One region of the Streptomyces sp. BPTC-684 genome, then DNA from elsewhere that is predicted to be linked to it. Evidence: riboswitches for the same ligand, from Rfam matches in the RefSeq annotation. Region 1 holds a riboswitch; each other region holds the start of a gene.
What was found. Region 1 has a riboswitch for cobalamin ahead of QIY60_RS19810 (CbtB-domain containing protein). Riboswitches for the same ligand answer to the same signal wherever they lie in the genome.
Positions count from the first base shown of each region.

Region 2: linked by a shared signal. The riboswitch ahead of QIY60_RS22360 (cobalamin biosynthesis protein) and the one ahead of QIY60_RS19810 (CbtB-domain containing protein) in region 1 are both predicted to bind cobalamin.
Region 3: linked by a shared signal. The riboswitch ahead of metE (5-methyltetrahydropteroyltriglutamate--homocysteine S-methyltransferase) and the one ahead of QIY60_RS19810 (CbtB-domain containing protein) in region 1 are both predicted to bind cobalamin.
Region 4: linked by a shared signal. The riboswitch ahead of QIY60_RS07175 (ribonucleoside-diphosphate reductase subunit alpha) and the one ahead of QIY60_RS19810 (CbtB-domain containing protein) in region 1 are both predicted to bind cobalamin.

Region 1 covers NZ_CP124863.1:4,487,781-4,491,982, reverse strand. The annotation lists partial or broken gene QIY60_RS19835 (VTT domain-containing protein) at 1-337, shown strand, start outside; partial or broken gene QIY60_RS19830 (DUF2277 domain-containing protein) at 397-626, opposite strand; gene QIY60_RS19825 (RNA-binding S4 domain-containing protein) at 677-1,102, shown strand; gene QIY60_RS19820 (hypothetical protein) at 1,219-1,500, shown strand; partial or broken gene QIY60_RS19815 (CbtA family protein) at 1,650-2,356, opposite strand; gene QIY60_RS19810 (CbtB-domain containing protein) at 2,375-2,560, opposite strand; cobalamin riboswitch at 2,633-2,790, opposite strand; partial or broken gene QIY60_RS19805 (histidine phosphatase family protein) at 2,858-3,442, shown strand; tRNA gene QIY60_RS19800 (tRNA-Val) at 3,466-3,537, opposite strand; partial or broken gene QIY60_RS19795 (hypothetical protein) at 3,831-4,202, shown strand, end outside.
Region 2 covers NZ_CP124863.1:5,064,996-5,069,197, reverse strand. The annotation lists gene QIY60_RS22375 (class II aldolase/adducin family protein) at 1-145, opposite strand, end outside; gene QIY60_RS22370 (inorganic phosphate transporter) at 356-1,630, shown strand; gene QIY60_RS22365 (hypothetical protein) at 1,659-1,883, shown strand; cobalamin riboswitch at 1,994-2,135, shown strand; gene QIY60_RS22360 (cobalamin biosynthesis protein) at 2,243-3,172, shown strand; gene QIY60_RS22355 (cobyric acid synthase) at 3,169-4,202, shown strand, end outside.
Region 3 covers NZ_CP124863.1:688,336-692,537, forward strand. The annotation lists gene QIY60_RS03050 (VOC family protein) at 1-135, shown strand, start outside; gene metE (5-methyltetrahydropteroyltriglutamate--homocysteine S-methyltransferase) at 196-2,517, opposite strand; cobalamin riboswitch at 2,701-2,852, opposite strand; gene QIY60_RS03060 (bifunctional nitrate reductase/sulfite reductase flavoprotein subunit alpha) at 3,126-4,202, shown strand, end outside.
Region 4 covers NZ_CP124863.1:1,628,610-1,632,811, reverse strand. The annotation lists partial or broken gene QIY60_RS07175 (ribonucleoside-diphosphate reductase subunit alpha) at 1-2,117, opposite strand, end outside; cobalamin riboswitch at 2,153-2,294, opposite strand; partial or broken gene QIY60_RS07170 (sodium:solute symporter family protein) at 2,508-4,101, opposite strand; gene QIY60_RS07165 (DUF3311 domain-containing protein) at 4,122-4,202, opposite strand, start outside.

The sequences.
Region 1 (4,202 bases):
AAGGCCATCGCCCGCTCCCGCCGGCTGACCCGCGCACAGGAACGTCTCGGCGCCGCGCTGAGCCGGGGCGGCGGCGCGCTCGTCGTCATCGCCCGGTTCGCCCCGGCGGGCCGGTCCGTCGTCTCGCTCGGCGCGGGTGCGGCGCACCGCACCCCAAGGAGTTCCTGCCGTGGTCCGCCCTCGCCGGGGTGGTCTGGGCGGGCTACAGCGTCGGCCTCGGCTACTTCGGCGGGCGCTGGCTCGGCGCGACCTGGCTCGGCACGGGCATCTCCGTCCTCGCCCTGTTCGCGGCGGGCTCCTCGCCGCCTACGTCATGCGCCGCCCGGCCCAGGCCGCGGCGGCCGGCCCCGGCCTGACGCACGGACCGCGCCGCCCGCGCCCTGCGGACGGGTGCGGCTACGCCGGTGTCCTGACCGGCACTCCCCGTATCTCCAGGCCTTCGAGCAGCTCGGCCGTGGCCCGCGCTATCTCGTCCACCGCCCGGTCGAAGACCTCACGGTTGTGCGCGGCGGGCGCCCGGAAGCCGGACACCTTGCGCACGTACTGGAGAGCCGCCGCGCGGGTCTCCTCGTCGATGGCCTCCTCGGGGAGGGCCGGCGGCCGAGCGTCTTGATGCTTCTGCACATGCCTCAAGTGTGACGGGTACCACTGACAACGGCCTCGGTAGAGTCGGGGCATGGCGGCAGCGGACGAGGCGAAGGCACAGGGGCCCAGGGGGCCGACGGCACCGGCAGGGCCCTCGGGGCCCGTGCGGCTCGACAGCTGGATCTGGTCCGTACGGCTCACCAAGACGCGTTCCATGGCGGCGACGGCGTGCCGCGCCGGACACGTCCAGCTCAACGGCGAGCGCGTCAAACCCGCGCACACCGTGAAGGTGGGCGACGAGGTGCGGCTGCGCCTGGAGGGGCGGGAGCGGATCGTCATCGTCGCGAAAGTCATCCGCAAGCGGGTGGGCGCGGCGATCGCCGCCGAGACCTATGTCGACAACAGCCCGCCGCCGCCCGCCCGCTCGGACGTGCTCGCGGCCGGGGTGCGCGACCGGGGCATGGGCCGGCCGACCAAGCGGGACCGCCGGGAGATGGAACGGCTGCGCGGACTGTAGGGGCTTGCGAGGCGTTGGCCGGTATGCAACTCGGAGGCCAACTCCCGCTGTACCGGAGTAACTTGGAGGGCCGGGGGCCAGGGGAGCCCCCGGAACCGTCCCTAGAGGAACACGCCATGATCCTGTTACTGCTCGTCCTGGCGCTGGTCCTGTACGGCTTCGGCTTCAGTCTCGGCGGCATAGTGTTCTGCGTCGCCGTGGTGGCCGTACTCTTCAGCGCCCCACGCCGTGGCCGCTCCACGGCACCGTCCGGCGGCTCGTCCGGAGCCGGCGGAGCCGGCCGTGGCACGGACACGGACTACCAGGCCTACCGCGCCCGCCGGGACCGGATGGACCGGTGGGAGCAGCGCTACCGCAGGGAGCGGCAGAGCCGTCTGTTCTCCCTGCGCCGCCCCTGACCGATCGAGCGCCACCGAAACAGCGCACCGAGCACGACCCACGCACGAGGGCCCCGGACCGACTTCGGTCCGGGGCCCTCGCGTGCTGCCGCCGTCGGTGGGCGGCCGCGGCGCTGTCGACGCCCACACCCGGGCCTCGGCCGCGGCGACTAGGGCACCAGGAGCCGTTCGGCGAGGTAGCCGAAGACCAGCCCGAAGCCGGCCCACAGCGTGACCTGGATGGCGAGGGCGGCCGGGCGGAACTTCCAGAGCAGCATCGCCGGGAAGTCCTTCGGCAACTCGTTGACGGCGGGCAGGAACGCGTACGCGAGCCCGACCGCGACCAGGAAGGCGGCGAGGCGGCGACGGTCGCGTTCCAGTTGCCGAGGCGGGGCGCGAGCCGCTTGCCGAGGATCACCGCGGCGACGGCGAGCAGCACGCTCAGCGCGATCATCAGGAAGTACAGGGCGGTGCGTTTGCCGATCGTGTCGGGGTCACCGACGGACGGCGGGTTCGCCGGGTACTTCAGGAACAGGACGACGTAGACGGTCAGGAGCGCGCCGAGCGAGACGAGCGCCGCCGTGGCGCGCGGCCCGAACCGGCCGATCCGGCCGAGCGCGACGCAGAACGCGAGCGCCGCGATGCCGCCGATGGCCACGCCGAACACGAGCACACCGGTGGCGAGGCCGCCGGTGGACTGCAGGGTGCGGCTGAACACCTCTTCGCCGTGTTCGTGCGCGTGCGCGTCCTCGAAGTCGATGGCCGCGTCCACCCGGGGCTCGCCCAGGACGTACGCCACGACGAGTGCCAGGAGGCCCGCGGCGAGGCCGGCGAGCATGCCCCGCACCAGCAGGGCTCTGACGGACAGGGAGTTCACGAGTCGGTACCCCTGGTCTCAGTGGCAGGGGAAGCCGAGCAGGTGGCGTCCGTCGTGGACCCACTCGTGGACGTCCTCGCCGGACAGGAGGCTGGTCGCGCCCTGCTCGGCGCCGACGAAGTACAGCAGGACGAGCATGAGGATGCCGAAGAAGAGCGCCCAGGGAGCGATCGCCTTGAGCGATATGGGAGTGATGGCCGGCATTGCTTCTGCGCTGGGCGCAGGGGCGGCGGAGATAGCCACGGCAGAACCTCCTGGGGAACACGCGTCCCGGTCATTGGTGCCTTTGTCGACGGTGGTGGGTCTGACTTCCCCGTCTTCGCTCCCTGTTGAGGGCGCTCGCCGGGTTCACAGTGGCGCGACCGTGCCGGAATCTCACCGGGCTTCCTTCACACCGTCTTTATGTCGACGAGACCGTACCGCGTGAGGGACCGCGCCGCTACGGCGTGCGGGTGCACAACCCCGCGCGAAGTGCGCGAACGGCCGTGCTCTGCTTGGCCCATGACCGTACGCGTGATGTTGATCTCACCCCCGGCCGACCGCTACGCGCGCGAGGCGAGAGTCGGCGACGACGCGACCGCCCGGACGAGGACGCGGTCCGCAGGGTCAAGGACGCGGCGGCGGCGCTTCCGGTACCGGCCCGCCGTCTGAAACCGCCCTCCTCGCTCTACGAGTTGGCGGACAGCCTGCCCACGTGCGACGAACCGGCCCTGGCCGACTGGGATCTGGGCCGGTGGCGGGGGCGGCGCCTGGACGAGCTGAGCACGGCGGATCCCTCGGGGGTACGGGCGTGGCTCACCGATCCCGGGGCGGCGCCGCACGGCGGGGAGAGCCTGCTCGCGCTCGTCGCGCGTGGGCGCGTGGCTGGACACGCTGCCCGCGGTGGGCGGCCGGATCCTCGCGGTCGCCTCCCCGGCGGTGGTCCGCGCGGCCGTGACCCACGCCCTGGCCCTGCCGCCCGCGTCCTTCTGGCGCCTGGACGTGGCCCCGCTGACCCTGACGGAACTCTCGGGCCGCGCGGGCCGCTGGAACCTGCGGTGCGGGCGCCCGGCGGAGGGGCGCGGTCGGACGAAGGCCCCCACCTGATCGGCGGGGGCCTTCACCACGTGTGGGCATGGACGGTTTCGAACCGCCGACATCTGCTTTGTAAGAGCAGCGCTCTACCCCTGAGCTACACGCCCGTGGCACATCCGTGGATGAGGGAACAGCGTACATGGCCCCCGGGGCAGGGCTGCAAACCCGTTCGCGGCGGCGGGCCGGGCGGGTCAGGTCGGCGGGGCGGTGCGAACTAATCGGCCGGTGTGTTCGTCACTACCTGGTGGGAGAATGAACCGGCAGGCGGACACGGCACGGGAGAGGATGTGACGGCGACACACGCGCGGCCGTACAGCAGAGCGGGTGCCATCGTCCCCGGTGTCGGAGTGCGGGCGGCCGGGGGCGGCGGGCCCTCGCGGACGCGCTCGCGCTCGTCGCGCTGCCGCTGGTGCTCGGGGCCGCGCTGCTGCCCGGGGCGTTCGCCGGAGGCGGGACGCGGCGCTGGTTCGGCGGGCGCGGCGAGAGCGTGCGGGCCGACGCGCAGGCGGCCAAGGACGCGGCGCCGCCGCCTTCTACGAGCTGGACACCGCCCAGCGGGACCTGCGGATCTCCATCGAGACGATCACCGCCGTGGACAGCTCGCCGCGCGCCGCAAGGCCGTGGACGACTTCGCGGCGCTCGGCCGGCGGATCGACGAGGTCAGCAACGACTACATCACCGCGGTCGACGCGCACGACCTGGACCGCGACGACCTGGACGCCTCGGTGGCCTCGCGGGCCCGGGGCGAGCTGACCAAGGCCAAGGACGACCT
Region 2 (4,202 bases), 580 kb from region 1:
GGGTGACGAGGACCAGGTCCCCGACGCGTACGGAGACGTTGCCCGAGGTGCCCACGACCAGGCCTTCCTCGGCGGTGCGGCGCGCGGTGGCGGTCAGCTCGGCCCAGGCCGCGGCGATCGCCGCTGAGTCGTTCGGCTCTCCCATGAAAGTGATCCTCGCAGGCTCCGCGCCGAGGGCGGCGGAGTGAGCAGAATCTCTTCAATGGGCTCTATGGCCGGTATATAGGGGTTCGTCAGGGCCTGACCGCACCAGAAACCGGTCAGATACACCGTGACGCCCGACCCAGTTCACCTTCCGTTCATCCAGGTTACTTACGTTCGTCCAGCCACTGACGTCGAACGATTGCCTGGGTAAATGGAACACATCACGCTGCTGCTCGCCATTGTGGTCGTGACAGCTCTAGTGTTCGATTTCACGAACGGTTTCCATGACACCGCCAACGCGATGGCCACGACCATCTCGACCGGCGCCCTGAAGCCCAAAGCCGCGGTCGCCATGTCCGCCGCGCTCAACCTGGTCGGCGCGTTCCTGTCGGTGGAGGTCGCCAAGACGATCTCCGGCGGGATCATCAACGAAAAGGGCATCAGAACAGAGGTCATCTTCGCGGCGCTCGTCGGCGCCATCCTCTGGAACCTGGTGACCTGGCTGCTCGGCCTGCCGTCCAGCTCGTCCCACGCGCTGTTCGGCGGTCTGATCGGCGCGGCCGTGATGTCGGCCGGCTGGTCCTCGGTGAACGGCTCGACCGTCGTCACCAAGGTGCTGCTCCCCGCCGTCGCCGCCCCGATCGTCGCGGGCGTCGCCTCGATGCTGGCCACGCGTCTGACGTACCGGATCAACCGAAACGTCGACCCGGCTGCCGAGAAGGCCACCGCCAAGGGCTACCGGGCCGGGCAGATCGCCTCCGCCGGTCTCGTCTCGCTCGCCCACGGCACCAACGACGCGCAGAAGACCATGGGCATCATCACGCTCGCCCTGGTCACCGGCGGTGTGCTGCACCCGGGCGCCAACCCTCCGATGTGGGTCATCGTCTCGGCCGGCATGGCCATCGCCATGGGCACCTACCTCGGCGGCTGGCGCATCATCCGCACCATGGGCAAGGGCCTGACCGAGCTGGCGCCGCCGCAGGGCTTCGCCGCCCAGTCCGGTGCCGCGACCGTCATCCTGGCCTCCTCGCACCTCGGCTTCTCGCTCTCCACCACCCAGGTCTGCTCCGGCTCCGTCATGGGCGCCGGCCTCGGCCGCAAGGGCGGTGTGGTCCGCTGGTCCACCGCGACCCGCATGTTCATCGCCTGGGGCCTGACCCTGCCCGCCGCGGGTCTGGTCGGCGCCGGCGCCGAGTTCCTGACCGGCCAGGGCACCTGGGGCGTCGTCCTCGTGGCGATCCTGCTGATCGCGGGCTCCGGCTTCATCTGGAAGCTGTCGCGCCGCGAGCCGGTCGACCACAACGACGTCACCGCCACCGCCGCCCCGGCCGAGTCCCCGGCCGAGCCCGCGGGCGTCGTGACCACCGCGATCGCCGCCGTCACCCCGCCGCCCACCGTCGCCGCCGTGGCCGCCGATCTGACGGCCACCATCCCGGCGCCGGCCCCGGTGGCCCCCGCCGACCCGGCCCGCCCGGCCACCGTCTGACCCGGCCGCGCACACCGAAGGAATCGTCATGCACATCGACTGGGCAGCTCTCGGCACCGTCTTCGGTGTCAGCCTCATCGTCACCGTCGGCCTGGTGGGCCTGTTCACCGTCGGGATCGTCGGCCTCAGCAAGCAGCAGTCGGCCGCGGCCGGCAAGGGCAACGTCGTCGTGGCCCGCACCACCGCCTACCTCTGCTTCGCGCTCTGCGCGGCGGCCGTCGCGTACGGCATCAATCTGATCGTCGGCAAGTAGCGCGCGAGCAGTACCGCACCCACCCCAGAACCGCCCTCCGGCCCCGCCGGAGGGCGGTTCTCTGTGTGCCTGGGCACACTCTCCCGTCGCAGGTCAGCAGCGAGTTGACGGGCGTTCCCGGGCGTGGTGGACTGCCCGAGCCATTACGGCGGCAGAAGAGGAAGCCGGTGCGAATCCGGCGCGGTCCCGCCACTGTCATCGGGGAATCATCCCCGTGAGCCAGGAACTCTCACCGCCGGTCGACGTCGTACCAGGGCGCGGACACCCTGAGTGAGGACATACCGCCATGCGCGCCTGCCTGTTGCCGGCACCCCCCGGAAGTACCAGAGCCCTTCACGGCGTTGCGGCGGGCTGATCCCATGCGTGCCGATCGCACTTTCGCGTACGGCGCCACCGCCGGTCTCCTCGGCGACCTCCTCCTCGGCGACCCCCGCCGCGGGCACCCGGTCGCCGCGTTCGGCCGTGCCGCGGCCGCCGTGGAGCGCGCGCTGTGGCGCGACCACCGGGGCTGGGGCGCGCTGCACACCGCCGTGTGCGCCGGAGGCGCCGCGGGCGCCGCACTGCTCGCCACGCGCGCGGTACGCGAGCGTCCCGCCGCGTCCGTCGCCCTGACCGCGGCCGCCACCTGGGCCGTCGTGGGCGGCACTTCGCTGGGCCGGGAGGCCCGGGCGATCGGCGCCGCCCTCGCTGCCGGGGACGTCGAGGCGGCCCGCGCGCGCCTGCCGCACCTGTGCGGGCGCGACCCGCAGTCCCTGGACGCGCCCGGCATCGCGCGCGCGGTCGTCGAGTCCGTCGCCGAGAACACCTCCGACGCCGTGGTCGGCGCGCTGGTGTGGGGGGCGCTCGCGGGAGTGCCGGGACTGGTCGCGTTCCGTGCGGTCAACACGCTGGACGCGATGGTCGGCCACCGCTCGCCGCGCCATCTGCGGTACGGGTGGGCCTCGGCGCGCCTGGACGACGTGGCGGGCTGGCCGGGCGCCCGGCTCACCGCCGCACTCGCGGTGGCCGCCGGAGGCGATCCGCGCGCCGCCACGCGCGCGTGGCGCGACGACGCCCGCAAGCACCCGAGCCCCAACGCGGGTCCGGTGGAGGCGTCGTTCGCGGGCGCGCTGGGCGTACGGCTCGGCGGCACCCTCTCGTACGGCGGCCGCGTCGAGCACCGGCCCGTCCTGAACGGGGGCGGCCGGGCGGTGGAGGTCCCGGACATCGAGCGGGCGGTGCGGCTGTCGCGCCGGGTGGGCTGGCTGGCGCTGGGCGCGGCGATCGCGGTGAGGAAGGTACGTACATGAGCGGCGGACTGCTGGTCGCGGGCACCACGTCGGATGCCGGGAAGAGCGTCGTCACCGCCGGGATCTGCCGGTGGCTGGTGCGCCAGGGCGTGAAGGTCGCGCCGTTCAAGGGGCAGAACATGTCCCTCAACTCGTTCGTCACGCGCGAGGGCGCCGAGATCGGGCGGGCGCAGGCGATGCAGGCGCAGGCGGCGCGCGTCGAGCCGTCCGCGCTGATGAACCCCGTGCTGCTCAAGCCGGGGAGCGACCGGTCGAGCCAGGTCGTACTGATGGGCAGGCCGGTGGGCGAACTGAGCGCCAGCGGCTACCACGGCGGGCGCCAGGAGGCCCTTCTCGGCACCGTCGTGGACTGTCTGGAGCGGCTGCGGGGCACATATGACGCCGTGATCTGCGAGGGGGCGGGCAGTCCGGCCGAGATCAACCTGCGGCGTACCGACATCGTCAACATGGGCATCGCGCGCGCCGCGAAGCTTCCGGTGGTGGTGGTCGGCGACATCGACCGGGGCGGGGTGTTCGCCTCGTTCTTCGGTACGACGGCGCTGCTGAGCCCCGAGGACCAGGCGCTGGTCGCCGGGTACATCGTCAACAAGTTCCGGGGCGACGTCTCGCTCCTCGAACCGGGCATCGACATGCTGCGCGGGCTCACCGGGCGCCACACGTACGGGATCCTGCCGTTCGCGCACGGCCTCGGCATCGACGAGGAGGACGGCCTGCGGGTCTCCCTGCGCGGCGCCGTGCGCGAGTCCGTGGTGGCGCCGCCGGTGGGCGAGGACGTGCTGCGGGTCGCGGTCTGCGCCGTCCCGCTGATGTCCAACTTCACGGACGTGGACGCCCTCGCCGCCGAACCGGGCGTGATCGTACGGTTCGTGGACCGGCCCGAGGAGCTGGCCGACGCGGATCTGGTCGTCGTGCCGGGAACCCGGGGCACGGTCCGGGCGTTGGAATGGCTGAGGGAACGGGGGCTGGCGCGGGAGCTGGCGCGCAGGGCGGCCGAGGGGCGTCCGGTGCTGGGGATCTGCGGCGGGTTCCA
Region 3 (4,202 bases), 3.8 Mb from region 1:
GGGGTGCGGCGGTTCGGGCCGATGGACACGCCCTTCGGCCGGTTCGCGGCGCTCAGCGATCCGCAGGGCGCGTCGTTCTCGGTGATCGACCTGCAGACGACACAGGGCGAGATGCCGCAGATGGCCGACGTGTAGCGGGCCGGATGGGTCCCGGGGTGTTCGGGCACGCGCGCGTGCCCGAACACCCCGGCCGTGTCAAGCCCCCTGCCGCACCTGCGTCCTGATCGTCCGGGCGGCCTCGACGAGGTTCTCCAGGGACTGCCTCGTCTCGGTCCAGCCGCGGGTCTTCAGCCCGCAGTCGGGGTTGACCCAGAGCCGTTCCGGCGCGATGGCCGCAAGCCCCTTGCGCAGCAGTGCGGCCGCCTCCTCGGCGCTCGGTACGCGCGGCGAGTGGATGTCGTAGACACCAGGCCCCACCTCGCGCGGATAGCCCGCGGCGGCGAGCTCGTCGGCCACCCGCATGTGCGAGCGGGCCGCCTCCAGGCTGATGACGTCGGCGTCGAGGTCGTCGATGGCCTGGAGGATGTCACCGAACTCGGCGTAGCACATGTGGGTGTGGATCTGGGTGTCGGGACGTACGCCCGCGGTGGTCAGGCGGAACGATTCCGTGGCCCAGTCCAGATAGGCCGCGCGGTCCGCGGCGCGCAGCGGCAGCGTCTCGCGCAGGGCGGGCTCGTCGACCTGGATGACCGAAGTGCCCGCCGTTTCCAGGTCGTCGACCTCGTCGCGCAGGGCGAGCGCCACCTGGCGGGCGGTCTCGGCGAGCGGCTGGTCGTCGCGGACGAACGACCAGGCCAGCATGGTGACCGGTCCGGTGAGCATGCCCTTGACGGGGCGGTCGGTGAGCGACTGGGCGTAGGCGGTCCAGCGCACCGTCATCGGCTTCGGCCGGGAGATGTCGCCGGCCAGGACCGGCGGGCGGACGTAGCGCGTGCCGTACGACTGGACCCAGCCGTGCTGGGTGGCGAGGTAGCCGGTCAGCTGCTCGGCGAAGTACTGCACCATGTCGTTGCGTTCGGCCTCGCCGTGGACGAGGACGTCGATGCCCGCCTTCTCCTGGAAGGCGACGACCTCGCGGATCTCGGCCTTGATGCGCTCCTCGTAGCCCGCGGTGTCGACGCGTCCGGCGCGCAGGTCGGCGCGGGCGGAGCGCACCTCGGTGGTCTGCGGGAACGACCCGATGGTGGTCGTGGGCAGCAGAGGCAGTCGCAGGCGGGCGCGCTGGGCCGGTGCGCGTTCGCCGTACGGCTGGGAGCGGCGGCCGTCCGCCTCGGTGACCGTCGACGTACGCGCGCGTACCGCCGGGTCGTGGGTGAGGGCGGAGCCGGCGCGCGAGGCCAGGTCGGCGCGGTTGGCGGCGAGTTCGGCGGCGATGGCGCCGGTGCCGCTGGTGAGGCCGCGGGCCAGCGTCACGGTCTCGGCGGTCTTCTGGTGGGCGAAGGCGAGCCAGCGGGCGATCTGCGGGTCGATGTCGCGTTCGGCCGTCGCGTCGAGCGGGACGTGCAGCAGTGAGCAGGACGGTGCCACGTCGACGGTGCCGGCGAGGCCGAGGAGCGTGCCGAGGGTGGCGAGGGACTTCTCGTAGTCGTTGATCCAGATGTTGCGGCCGTCGACGACGCCCGCGACCAGCCGCTTGCCGGGCAGCCCGCCGACGGCCGCGAGGCCGTCGAGGTTGGCGGCGGCCGGTCCCGTGAAGTCCAGGCCGAGGCCTTCCACGGGCGCCTTGGCGAGGACGGGCAGGGCCTCGCCGAGGCGGTCGAAGTAGGAGGCGACCAGCAGCTTGGGGCGGTCGGTGAGGCCGCCGAGCGCTTGGTAGGCGCGGGCGGCGGCGTCCAGTTCGGCGGGGGTGCGGTCCTGGACGAGGGCGGGCTCGTCGAGCTGCACCCACTGGGCGCCGGCCGCCCGCAGATCGGCGAGCACCTCGGCGTACACGGGCAGCAGCCGCTCCAGCAGGGCCAGCGGCTCGAAGTCGGCGTCGACGCCGGGGGCGGGCTTGGCCAGGAGGAGGTAGGTGACCGGTCCGACCAGGACGGGCCGGGCCGCGAGGCCGAGCGCCAGCGCCTCGGTGAGCTCGGCGACCTGCTTGCCGGAGTCGGCGGTGAAGACGGTGCCCGGGCCGAGTTCGGGGACCAGGTAGTGGTAGTTGGTGTCGAACCACTTGGTCATCTCCAGCGGCGCCACGTCCTGGGTGCCGCGGGCCATGGCGAAGTAGCCGTCCAGCGTGTCGGTCTCGACGGCGGCGCGGTGCCGGTCGGGGATCGCCCCCACCATCACGCTGGTGTCGAGGACGTGGTCGTAGTACGAGAAGTCACCGGTGGGCACCTCGTCGACGCCCGCCTCCGCGAGCCGGCGCCAGTTGGCGCGGCGCAGGTCGCGGGCGGTGTCACGGAGGGCGTCGGCGCCGACGCGGCCCTTCCAGTAGCCCTCGACGGCCTTCTTGAGTTCCCGGTCGGGGCCCTGGCGGGGGTAGCCGTACACGGTGGCCCGTGCCGCCGCGGCTGCGGACTTGCTGGTCACGAAACTCTCCTTCGCGAGAATGTCCCGAAATCGACCCCGGTACGGGTCGTGGGCGCGAAGGGATGACAGACAGGGCGGCCTACGCGGAACGGTGCCCGCGCTCGAACCGCCTCTTGTCCCGCCGACCCGCCCACGAGGTCACCAAGATCTCCGCGCGCGGTCGGTCGCGCACGGGCAACGGGCAGGTCTTCGGACTCGCGGGCACGCCTGCCGGTCTCCCGGCGGACACCTACTGGCCGTCGCTTCCCAGACCCGGCCGGGCCCAGTGCGTATGACGGCGGTCGTTCCCGCTCACCGCTGCGGGGCAGTCCCGGATTCCCACCGGGTTCCCTCTTGCGACGCGCCTGCCTGGCGGGCAGGGCGAACCAGCTGCGAGCGCCACCCTACCCAGACACGGGGCCGGACCGCCCCCTCACACCGGACGTGCACGCCCCGTGATGTCCGACATCGGAGGCGTGCCGCAGTCGCACACAGGTGCTCACAGCATCGGGGCGCGATTAGTGTGGCCGACGTAACCACTCGTGATCGCCGCACGTGACATCGAAGTAACGGGCATTTCGTACGGTCGGAGCCCAAGGGATCCCGGCCGAGACGAGAGGGGACACCCGTTGACCGCACAGGCCACGCGGGCCGCCACCGAACAGGTGCGCACGGTCTGCTCGTACTGCGGTGTGGGCTGCGGGATGGTCCTCGACATCGCCATGGGGCCGGACGGCCGGCGCACGGTGCTCAAGGCCTCCGGCGACAAGGCGCACCCCGCCAACTCCGGCCGGCTGTGCACCAAGGGGGCGACGACGGCCGACATGCTGGCCGCTCCCGGACGCCTGTCCACCGCGCTGGTACGGGGTGAGCGCGGAGCCGAGCCGGTGCCCGCCGGGGTCGACGCGATGATCGCCGAGACGGCGGGCAGGCTGCGGGCGCTCGTCGACGAGCACGGGCCGGACGCCGTCGCGCTGTACGTGTCCGGTCAGATGAGCCTGGAGGCGCAGTATCTGGCCAACAAGCTGGCCAAGGGGTTCATCGGCACCAACCAGATCGAGTCCAACTCCCGGCTGTGCATGGCCAGTGCGGGCAGCGGCTACAAGCTGTCGCTCGGCGCGGACGGGCCGCCCGGCTCGTACCAGGACTTCGAGAAGGCAGACGTCTTCCTGGTCATCGGCTCCAACATGGCCGACTGCCATCCCATCCTCTTTCTGAGGATGATGGAGCGCGTCAAGGCCGGGGCGAAGCTGATCGTCGTCGACCCGCGCCGCACCGCGACCGCCGCCAAGGCCGACCTCTTCCTGCAGATCAAGCCGGGCACGGATCTCGCGCTGCTCAACGGCCTGCTGCACCTGTTCCAGGAGAACGGGCACACCGACCCCGCCTTCATCGCGGAGCACACCGAGGGCTGGGAGGCGATGGGCGAGTTCCTGGCCGACTACCCGCCCGCCTCGGTCGCGGAGATCACCGGGATCCCCGAGGACGACATCCGCGCGGCGGCGCAGTGGATCGGCGCGGCCGGGGAGTGGATGAGCTGCTGGACCATGGGGCTCAACCAGTCCACGCACGGCACCTGGAACACCAACGCCCTGGTCAACCTGCATCTGGCGACCGGCGCGATCTGCCGCCCCGGCAGCGGCCCGTTCTCGCTCACCGGCCAGCCGAACGCCATGGGCGGCCGCGAGATGGGCTACATGGGCCCC
Region 4 (4,202 bases), 2.9 Mb from region 1:
CCTGCACCGAGCCGCTGGCGTCGCGCAGCGCCTCGCGGGACTGCGCGTCCCACACGCCGAGCTTCTTCAGGTCCTCCACCAGGTAGCCGTTGACCTGGAGGAACTCACCCGACAGCGTCTCGCGCTTGAACAGGTTGGAGACCTGCGGCTCGATGCACTCGTAGACACCGGCGATGGACGCGATGGTCGCGGTCGGGGCGATCGCGAGCAGCAGCGAGTTGCGCATGCCCACCGAGGCGATCCGCTCGCGCAGCGCCGCCCAGCGCTCCGGCCAGTTCAGCTCGACGTCGTAGTGGTCGGGGTGCAGCACGCCGCGCGCGGCACGGGTCTTGTCCCACGCGGGCAGCGGGCCCGAGCGCTCGGCGAGGTCGCGGGACGCCTCGTACGCCGTGAGCATGATGCGCTCGGCGAGCTTGGTGGAGAGCGCCTTCGCCTCGGGGAGTCGAAGGGCAGGCGCAGCTTGAAGAAGACGTCCTGGAGGCCCATCGCGCCCAGGCCCACCGGACGCCACTTGGCGTTGGAGCGGCCGGCCTGCTCGGTCGGGTAGAAGTTGATGTCGACGACCCGGTCCAGGAAGGTCACGGCCGTACGGACGGTCTCGTCCAGGCGCTTCCAGTCGATCTCGCCGGAGGCGAGGACGAAGGCGCCGAGGTTGACCGAGCCGAGGTTGCAGACGGCCGTCTCGCCGTCGTCCGTGACCTCGAGGATCTCGGTGCAGAGGTTGGAGGAGTGGACCGTGTGGCCCGGCTCCGCCGTCTGGTTGGCGGTGCGGTTGGAGGCGTCCTTGAAGGTCATCCAGCCGTTGCCGGTCTGCGCCAGGGTGCGCATCATCCGGCCGTACAGGTCCCGGGCCGGGATGGTCTTCTGGGCGAGACCGGCCGCCTCGGCCTTGCGGTAGGCGGCGTCGAACTCGTCGCCCCACAGGTCGACCAGCTCGGGCACGTCGGCGGGGAGAACAGCGACCAGGTGCCGTCCGCGTCCACGCGGCGCATGAACTCGTCCAGGATCCAGTGCGCCAGGTTCAGGTTGTGCGTACGCCGGGCGTCCTCACCGGTGTTGTCGCGCAGCTCCAGGAACTCCTCGATGTCGGAGTGCCAGGTCTCCAGGTAGACCGCCGCCGCGCCCTTGCGCCGCCCGCCCTGGTTGACGGCCGCGACCGAGGCGTCCAGCGTCTTCAGGAACGGGACGATGCCGTTGGAGTGGCCGTTGGTGCCCCGGATGAGCGAGCCGCGCGAGCGGATGCGGGAGTACGAGAGGCCGATGCCGCCCGCGTGCTTCGACAGGCGGGCCACCTGGTGGTAGCGGTCGTAGATCGAGTCCAGCTCGTCCAGCGGCGAGTCCAGCAGGTAGCAGCTGGACATCTGCGGGTGGCGGGTGCCGGAGTTGAAGAGCGTGGGGGAGGACGGCAGGTAGTCGAGGCGGCTCATCAGGCCGTACAGCGAGGCGACCTCGTCGAGCGCGCGCACCGAGTCGTCCTCGGCCAGGCCCGCCGCGACCCGGAGCATGAAGTGCTGCGGGGTCTCGATGACCATGCGGGTGATCGGGTGCCGCAGCAGGTAGCGCGAGTAGAGCGTGCGCAGGCCGAAGTAGCCGAAGCGGTCGTCGGCGCCGTCCGCGAGGGAGTCCGCCACCAGCGCGTCCAGGCGGGCCGCGTGCAGCCGTACGAAGTCGGCGGTGCGGTCCGCGATCAGGCCCTCGCGGTGGCCGACCTCGACCGACTCGGAGAACGAGACCGAGCCCTGGGTCGCGGCCTCCTCGGCGATCGTGAGCGTCAGCAGCCGGGCGGCGAGGCGGGAGTACGCCGGGTCCTCGGAGATCAGACCGGCGGCGACCTCGGTGGCGAGCCCACGCAGCTCCGCCTCGTCCGAGCGCGCGTTGCGGCCGCGCAGCGCGGCGGCGGCGACACGGCCGGGGTCGGTGTCCGGCAGATCGGCGGTGAGGTCGGTCAGGGTCCGCAGCAGGGCGGTCCCGGGGGCATCGGCCGGCTCTTCGGCGATCGCTGAGGCGGGATCCGCAGGGGCGATGGTCACGTGGGGGCACTCGCTCGGCACGGGGCCTTGGGGAGGTGCGGGCACACGGACACACCCCCTCGGGGGTACGCCGCGTCCACTGCCCATTCCGCGAGGCCTGGACGTCTGGCACCCGGGCCGGACGGCCAGGGCGCGCTGTCGGCAGGTCCTCGGACTGACCAGGTACGCAAATGCGTACGAGTACACCGTTGCGGGACAGTTCCGGATTTGCACCGGATTCCCCTGCGGCGACAGCGAGCACGAGCATACATCTTGTGCCGGGCTGTGTGGTGCCCCCACATGTTGTGTTGCTGGGTAGTCGGTTGACTGCGGGCCGTCTTGGGCTGGTCGCGCCCACGCGGCGGAGCCGCACATGTCACACCCCCGCGCCCTCAAGGGGGTTGGGAGCGCCGTAGACCGAACCTTCTGGCGGTCGTGGGCATTCCCCAGGAACGGGCCGCCGGGTTTCACCGGCGGCCGGTTTTTCTGCGGCTTGCGTCAGTGTGTCGCCGCCGGGAGTTTCGTCTGTACGCCCGGGTCGCCCGCGTCCGCCGTGTAGTCCTCCGGGGACGTCTCGTCGACGCCGTCGAGGGCCTTCACGGCTCGCAGGACGACCGTGAGGACGACGGTGGTGGCGACGTTCAGGAGGAACGCGGTGAGGCCGATGTAGCCGATCTCACCGATGCCGGGGATCTCCTTGGAGCTGCCGCCGAAGTGCTTCTGGGTGGGCGAGGCGACCCCGTACGCGGCGAGCGTGCCGTACGCCATGCCCACCGCCCAGCCCGCGAGCAGCGCCCAGCGGTGGAACCAGCGGGTGAACAGACCGCCCACCAGGGCCGGGAAGGTCTGCAGGATCCAGATGCCGCCGAGCAGCTGGAAGTTGATCACGACCGTCTTGTCCATCGTCAGGACGAAGACCAGCGCGCCCACCTTCACCAGGAGCGAGACCAGCTTGGAGACCTTGGTCTCCTGCGCCGGCGTGGCGTTCGGCTTGAGGAAGTCCTTGTAGATGTTGCGGGTGAAGAGGTTCGCGGCCGCGATCGACATGATCGCCGCCGGGACGAGCGCGCCGATGCCGATGGCGGCGAACGCCACGCCCGCGAACCAGTCCGGGAACATGTCCTCGAACAGCTGCGGGATCGCCAGCTGGCCGTTCTTGACCTTGACCCCGGCCGCGATCGCCATGAAGCCGAGCAGCGCGAGCAGGCCCAGCATCAGCGAGTACAGCGGCAGGATCGTGGTGTTGCGGCGGATGACGTTGCGGCTGCGGGAGGAGAGGGTCGCCGTGATCGAGTGCGGGTACATGAAGAGCGCGAGCGCCGAGCCGAGGGCGAGCGTGGCGTACGTCCACTGCCCGGCCTCGGGGGCACGAGCGCGCCCGTGGGCTTCCCGGGCGCGTTGGGCGTCTCGAACTTGTGCCGGGCCGCCGCGAAGATGTCGTCGAAGCCGCCCAGCTTGATCGGGATGTAGATGATCGCCACCAGGATGACGATGTAGATCAGCGTGTCCTTCACGAACGCGATCAGCGCGGGGGCGCGCAGACCCGACGAGTACGTGTACGCGGCGAGCACCGCGAACGCGATCAGCAGCGGCAGGTCCTTGGCGAACCAGTTGCCCGACCCGCCGATGCCCATCACGTCGAGCACCGCCTGGATGCCGACCAGCTGGAGCGCGATGTACGGCATCGTGGCGAGGATGCCGGTGACCGCGACCGCGAGCGAGAGGCCCTTGGAGCCGAACCGGCGCGCACGAAGTCGGACGTCGTCACATAGCCGTGCTTGTGCGAGACCGACCAGAGCCGGGGCAGGAACGTGAAGATCAGCGGATAGACGAGGATCGTGTACGGCACGGCGAAGAACCCGGCCGCGCCCGCCGCGTACACCGCCGCCGGAACCGCGACGAACGTGTACGCCGTGTAGAGGTCGCCGCCCAGCAGGAACCAGGTGACCCAGGTGCCGAACGAGCGGCCGCCGAGCCCCCATTCGTCGAGGCTCTGCTCGTTCTCGGCGCGGCGCCAGCGGGCGGCCATGAAGCCGATGACCGTGACGGCCAGGAAGAAGAAGATGAAGACGCCGAGCGCGACGCCGTTCACCCCGTCGTTGGCTGCGAGAGTCACTTGCCCTCACCCGCCTTGCGGCCCTGCTGGTCGTGCTGCCACAGCTTGTACGCGAGCATCGTGAGCGCAGTCGAGAT